One region of the Streptomyces sp. NPDC104581 genome, then DNA from elsewhere that is predicted to be linked to it. Evidence: riboswitches for the same ligand, from Rfam matches in the RefSeq annotation. Region 1 holds a riboswitch; each other region holds the start of a gene.
What was found. A riboswitch is a leader RNA that binds a small molecule or an ion and turns the genes downstream of it on or off. The one in region 1 is predicted to bind cyclic di-AMP.

Region 2: it holds a riboswitch for cyclic di-AMP, as region 1 does, so the genes downstream of both, ACZ61E_RS01890 (transglycosylase SLT domain-containing protein) here and ACZ61E_RS23805 (C40 family peptidase) in region 1, are expected to answer to the same signal.
Region 3: it holds a riboswitch for cyclic di-AMP, as region 1 does, so the genes downstream of both, ACZ61E_RS09550 (transglycosylase family protein) here and ACZ61E_RS23805 (C40 family peptidase) in region 1, are expected to answer to the same signal.

Annotation. Positions count from the first base shown of each region.
Region 1 is NZ_JBVJNN010000032.1:40,592-42,784, forward strand. Features, by position in the region: gene ACZ61E_RS23795 (ATP-dependent Clp protease proteolytic subunit) at 1-250, shown strand, start outside; gene ACZ61E_RS23800 (hypothetical protein) at 258-566, shown strand; cyclic di-AMP (ydaO/yuaA leader) riboswitch at 940-1,106, shown strand; gene ACZ61E_RS23805 (C40 family peptidase) at 1,110-1,580, shown strand; gene ACZ61E_RS23810 (ATP-binding protein) at 1,659-2,090, opposite strand.
Region 2 is NZ_JBVJNN010000002.1:65,558-67,750, forward strand. Features, by position in the region: gene ACZ61E_RS01885 (right-handed parallel beta-helix repeat-containing protein) at 1-355, shown strand, start outside; cyclic di-AMP (ydaO/yuaA leader) riboswitch at 799-959, shown strand; gene ACZ61E_RS01890 (transglycosylase SLT domain-containing protein) at 964-1,707, shown strand; gene ACZ61E_RS01895 (SRPBCC family protein) at 1,828-2,193, opposite strand, start outside.
Region 3 is NZ_JBVJNN010000008.1:58,625-60,817, forward strand. Features, by position in the region: gene eno (phosphopyruvate hydratase) at 1-149, opposite strand, end outside; gene ACZ61E_RS09550 (transglycosylase family protein) at 397-1,074, opposite strand; cyclic di-AMP (ydaO/yuaA leader) riboswitch at 1,078-1,253, opposite strand; gene ACZ61E_RS09555 (transglycosylase family protein) at 1,512-2,193, opposite strand, start outside.

The DNA.
Region 1 (2,193 bases):
GCAGCCGGGGATCGAGGAGCCCGTACGCGGCCAGCCGTCCGATCTCGCCATCCACGCCGAGGAGTTGCTGCGGCTGCGCGCACTGATGGCGGGCATGCTGGTGCGGCACACCGGCCGGAGCGCCGAGCGGATCGAGGCCGACATCGACCGGGACACCGTCTTCGACGCGGCCGGCGCCCTGGAGTACGGCCTGGTGGACCAGGTCGCCCAGGACCGCAGGGCGGCACTCGGCCTCAACTCCCCCCGGTGAGCGTCCGATGCTCCCACCGGAACTGCCGCCGCTGCCCGCGCTGACCCGCGCCGAGGGCGACTTCGTCGACAGCTATCTCCGGGTCGTCGACCTGGTGGGCCGGATCAACCCGTCGCGCGGCGACGACACGTACGGCGCGCTGCGCGCCGCACAGGCCCTGGTCGCCGGGGCCGCCGAACTGCGCGACGCGCTGACACTGATGCACGCCCGGGGCGAGCGCGAGTTGCACACCCCGACCCTGGACCGCGCGCTGCGGGTGCTCGACGGGGAGCGCAGGGCCGGGCGAGTCACCCTGCCGGCCGGCCCCGCGACTTGATACGGGCCGGACCCCACGCACCGGTGGGACGAAGCGAACAGACGCTCCGTCGCCCCGTACGGACGCGTCCGTACGGGAATCGCCCGCCCGTTCGGCGTATCGGCGTGTCCCTCGCGTCCGCGGCGGCGACTTGCGAGGGGCGATCGGCCGTCCGGCCGAAATGCGGCGCTGCGTCGCAGGTACAGCGCATGAGTGGTCATATCAGCCGTTCACCCAATCGCCCATGGCGACCCATACAGCCCAAGAGTGACGAGAGTCACATACCGTCGTTTCGGCTCGGAATTTCACTGAGGCCGCGTCAAGATCCCTGGGACGACAAGCCCCCGCCACCTCGGCGGGGCGGTCCGGGTGGACGCCGAGTCCTGCCGCCGCTCCGGATGACTGGTCGACACGAGTGGATCGGCAGGAGTGGAGGACCCGAGCAGTTCGGGGCGTTCCGAGCATGGACCGCCCCTCGGGGTGAAGCCGCGCACGCGGCCGGACATCTTCGCCTGTCCGAACCCGACAGGTCATCCTTCACAGGCGGCTGACGAAGGGTTGCGCATGTCCGCGCAGACGCATGTCCCGTCGCTGTTCTCCCGGGCCGGTACCGCATCGGCCCTCCTCGCCACCGTCGGTGGCGCGATGCTGGCGCCCGGCGCCGTGTCCGAGGCCCACGCCCGGCCCGCCGCCGCCGAGGCCCTCCATGTGGCCGCGTCCAAGAAGGGCGCGCCGTACAGGCACGGGGCGGCGGGACCGCACCGGTTCGACTGCTCGGGCCTGACGGTGTTCTCGTACAAGAAGGCGGGCAAGTCACTGCCGCGCACGGCGCAGCAGCAGTACAACACCTCGCGCCACATCCCGGCCGCCGGCCGCGAACGGGGCGACCTCGTCTTCTTCCACCAGGGCAACAGCGTCTACCACGTCGGGATCTACGCCGGGGCCGGCAAGATCTGGCACTCGCCGAAGTCGGGCCAGGTGGTGCGGCTGGAGCGCATCTGGTCCAAGGGCGTCTGGTACGGCCGCGTCGGCTGACACCGGTCGGCGGGTGCGCGACCCGCGCCGGCCCTCGTGCGGTGGGCGCGGTGGCCCGTTACGCGGTACGGCCGCCGGTCAGCCCTGCGCGGGAATCGTCCAGGGCAGGGTGATCCAGACCGTCTTGCCGCCGTCCGCGGTGGGCGTGACGGCCAGCCGGCCGCCGTACTCGGCGGTGAGCGCCCGGATGATGACCATGCCGCGGCCGTTGTCCTGCTGGACCGCGGCCGGGAGCCGGCGCGGCCACCGCGGATGGCTGTCGGTGACCCCGACGCGCAGCTGTTCGTCGCGTTCCAGGGTGATGTCGACGGTGAAGGTCGGTGATCTCCCGAAGGTGTGCTGCACGGCGTTGGACGCGAGTTCCGAGATGATCAGGCGAACCGTTTCGGCGGTTTCGGCTTCGCCGGGCAGACCCCACTCCGCGAGGACGCGCGCGACATATCTGCGGGCCTCCGGTACCGAGGCGGGATCGCTCGGCAGGGTGACGGATGCTTCCTGATGGTCTGCCATGGCGACGCTGTCCCTTTCCCACCGGGACGCAGACCGACCTACGGCAGATGCCCGCGAGTACGTCCCCGGATTGCGCTTCGCGACACACTGCCATCAACGGCAC
Region 2 (2,193 bases), on a different contig from region 1:
CCGCACCGGCGGCGCTTTCTGGAACGAGGACCAGGAGTTCGGCGCGATCACGATTTTCCCGGCGAGCCGCGACATCACCGGGGTGAAGATCAGGGACACCGAGATCTCCGACTCGACGTATGACGGCATTCAGTTCAAGAACGGCGGCGGCAACGTCCCCGACGTCGAGATCAGCGGTGTGTCGATCGACAGGTCGAACAACGGTTCCGGCATCCTCGCGATGGGCGGCGCCCGCGGCAACGCGACGCTCACGGACGTGACCATCACCAACTCGGCCGAGGGAGACGTGCTGGTCGAGCCGGGATCGAGCTTCGTGATCACGGGCGGTCCCGGCGCCGGGCGAACGGCCGGCTGACACCCCGTCGACGGCGGGGCGGGAGCCCCGCGGCGCGCCTTCCGTACGGCTCTGTGAGGGGAGCCGTACGGAAGGCGCTTTTCTGACACAAAGTGCATATCGCCAAAGGTGGAAGATTGTATTTTGTCCGCTTTGCGGAGCGGGTGTTATGTGCGCTCAGGAACCAACTTGTCCCTTTCTGGGCCGTGTTGTCGCCGGGCGGTTGCATCAATAGTCCGTGATGTGTGTCACAGATTTGGCGGGTGTGTTTCTCCCGTGTCCGTTCCCACCTCCCGTGCGGGAAAGGAAAGTTGAGGGTCCGTACCGCCGGGCGGGAATTCGAATTGTTCGCCATTGGATCAGTGAATGGCGGGGTGCGGTGAATTCAGGACTTGTTTCGCCCGGACGTTCTCGCTTACGTTCTCGTCATTCCGGGCGGAACGCCGAATCCTGCCGCTGCCCGGAAACCGCACCCACCCATTCACGTACGGCAGGAGCGGGGGACCCAGGTAAGTCGCCGGTCCGGCAATGCCGGACCGGCTCGGGGTGAAGCCGCGCCGAAAGCGCGGCCGGGCATCTCCCGCCCGAACCCGACAGCTCACCTCGCAGGCGACGGAGAGGATTTCGTCATGCCCGCACCGGGTAAGCACCGCCGTTCCCGCACCAGTCCGCTCGCCCGCCGCCTCATCGCCCTCGGCACCGGCAGCGCCGCACTCGCCCTGCCCCTGGTGGCCGCCACCACGGCGGGCGCCGCCCCCGCCCCGCAGCAGCCCGTCAAGGCCCCGACGGCCGCCACGGCCGCCGCGAAGGTGACCCACACCGTCGCGAAGGGCGAATCGCTGGCCAAGATCGCGGACGCCCGTTCCGTGAGCGGTGGCTGGAAGGCTCTGTACAAGACCAACCGCGCCGCCGTCGGCGAGGACCCGTCGCTGATACACCCCGGCCTGAAGCTGAAGCTCTCGGGCAAGCCGAAGGCGGCGGCCCCGACCGCGTCGACCGAGAACGCGCCGGGCGAGACCGGCGAAGCCGTCGAGACGGCCGCGAAGTCGTACACCAACGACCTCGACGGCTGGATCCGCGAGGCGCTGGACGTCATGGCGCAGAACGGCATCCCCGGTTCGTACGACGGGATCCACCGCAACATCATGCGCGAGTCCGGTGGCAACCCCCAGGCCATCAACAACTGGGACTCCAACGCGGCGGCCGGCACGCCGTCGAAGGGCCTGCTCCAGGTCATCGCCCCGACCTTCGAGGCGTACCACGTGCCCGGCACCGCGACCGACCCGTACGACCCGGTCGCGAACATCACGGCGGCGTGCAACTACGCGGCCGACCGCTACGGCTCGATCGACAACGTGAACGGCCCCTACTGATCGGGACGGTCATGGCGTGACCCCGAGGCCGGACGGACTGCGCGGAGCAGCCCGCCCGGCCTCGGGCTGTCCGCCGTCCGGGCCGGGCCGGGGCGGGCCGATGCGACGCCGTCCGGCGGCTCAGGAGGGACCGGCCGCCCCGCCGTCCCGGGCGTCCGCGGGCCCCGCCGCCAAGTCCGCCGCCAGGTCCCGCACCCGCGCCCGCCACGCCGCCTCCGCCGCCTCCGCGTCGAAGTCGTGCGGGCCCGTCTGGGTGAGGACCAGCCGGGGCCCGTGCCCCGTCCCGGCGCGCAGCTCCCAGCGGACCTCGCCCTCCGGCTGCCAGGCGTACGCGAGGACCTCCGGCGCCCGTACGTCCGTGACCGGCCCCGCCGGGATCTCGCCGGCCGTGAAGCCGGGCGGCGCCGGTGAACCGGTCAACGGCTCCGCCCCACCGGTCAGTCGGGCCCAGACGACCTCCGCGGGCCGGACGAGCTGGCGCTCGAA
Region 3 (2,193 bases), on a different contig from region 1:
GCCTCGAACGCGCCGGTGGAGGCACCGGAGGGGACAGCAGCACGGCCGGTGCTGCCGTCGTCGAGGCCGACCTCGACCTCGACCGTTGGGTTGCCTCGGGAGTCAAGGATTTCCCGGGCTACGACGACGTCGATGGACGGCACGAGCATCTCCTTCTGGGATGTGACGCGTTGGTGCGGGGCCTCATTGGTCCTGCGGCATGAGCCTAACCGGCTCCCGGGCGAGGGTCGGCCGATGCCCGCCCGCTGGGACGAAAAGAGTCCGGAATGCACGATGTGCGGCGAATGTCGCACCGGAGTCACGCCGATTCACCCGGCGGACGGACCCCGGCCCCGGACCCGGCGCGTCCGGGGGGAGTGAGGCGCGCCGGGCCGGGGCCGGGGTTCCGGGGAAGGGTCAGCTCAGGTGGAGCTGCTGACCCGGGAAGATGACATCGGCCTTCTCGACGATGTCCTTGTTCAGCTTGAACAGCTTCTTCCAGCCGCCTTCGACCTTCTCGGCCTCGGCGATCTTGGAGAGGGTGTCACCGGCCTTGACCTTGTACTCGCCGTCGCCCTTCTTGACCGGGCCGCGCGTCTCGCCACGCGAGGCGGGCTGCTCCTGCTCGGTGCGCGGCTCGGCCTTCCGCGGGGCCGGCTGCGCCTCGGGGGCGGACTGCTCCGGGGCCGCTTCGGCGGAGCCGGCGTCGTTCGAGGCGTTGGACAGGCCGACGCCGCAGCTCGGCCAGGCACCCTTGCCCTGGCCCGCCAGGACCTTCTCGGCGATCTGTATCTGCTGGGCCTTCGACGCCTGGTCGGCGCTGGAGGCGAAGGCGCTGCCGCCGTACGCGGCCCAGGTGGAGGCGGAGAACTGGAGGCCGCCGTAGTAGCCGTTGCCGGTGTTGATCGACCAGTTGCCGCCGGACTCGCACTGGGCGACGGCGTCCCACTCGGCGGTGGTGGCGGCGGAGGCGGAGGTGGCGCCGAGCAGCGGGGCCGCGACAGCGGCACCGGTGATGCCGGCGAGGGTGGCGTAGCGGACGGTCCTGGAGGGACGGCGGTGCTTGCCCTTGCCTGAGTTGCTGGAAAACAGCATGCGTGATCTCCTCACCGACGCCTGCGAGGTGAGCTGTCGGGTTCGGGCCAAGTGAGTTGCCCGGCCGCGCCGCCGGAGAACGTCTTCACGTCCTCCCGCGCACGGCTGCACCCCGAGCCGGCCGTGATGACCGGCACTTACCTTGGGTCCCCCGCTCCTGCCTTCGGCGCTTGACGCGACGAGTACTCCCCCCGACCGACGGCAGGATTCGGCGTGACGGTCGACGGTGCCCGCGGTGCGAGCGGTTAAGACGTTAAACACAGGCATCCCGGATGTTCAAAGACGGAACATCCGGGATGATTCGCCCGTCCCGCCCCGAGGAAACCTCTGTTTACGCAGGTCGGAAAGGACGTGGGGTGAGTTGCCGGGCAGACCGTGTCAGTTGGGGCGAAGAGACGCTTGTCTCACTTGCGCAGATACGGACATAGTCCGCCTAACTACCCCTGACCCACGGCCAGATCGAGGCTCTGGCCCGGCAGGATCAGATCGGCGTCGGAGCCCACGACCTCACGGTTCGCCTCGTACAGGGCGGGCCAGCCACCCTCCACCTTCTGCTCGTCCGCGATGGCCCACAGGTTGTCGCCGGAGCGGACGGTGTACGAGCCCTCGGCGGCGGCGTCGTCGCGTGCCGAACCGTCACCCCGTGAGGCATGACGACCGCTATCACGCGCCTCGCCGGACGTGCCGGGATCGCCCGCCTCCGCCGAGGCGTCAGAACCGCCCGAACCGTCCGCCGACTCCGGCGAACCGGTCGTCGCGTCGCTCTCGGGGGCCGGCTCGCCGCGGTGCTTGCCCTTGCCCGTGCCGGCCTCGGTGCTCGGCCGCGCGCTCGACTCCCCCGTGCCGGGCTTCTCGCCGCCGGCGGCGGAGTCACGGCCGAACTGACCGGAGGGGGGCACCGACTCGGGAGCGGCGGGCAGGACGGCCGTCTCGGTCGGCTCGGGCTCGGGCTCGGCGGGCGTCTCCGGCTCCTCGGTGGCACCGCCGGAGGGCTCACCGTCCGGAGCGCTGTCGGCGTCCGCCGTGAGACCGGTGATCAGCGCGCACGTCGGCCACGCGGTCGGCCCCTGCGCGTCGAGGATCTTCTCCGCGACGGCGATCTGCTGGCTGCGGCTGGCC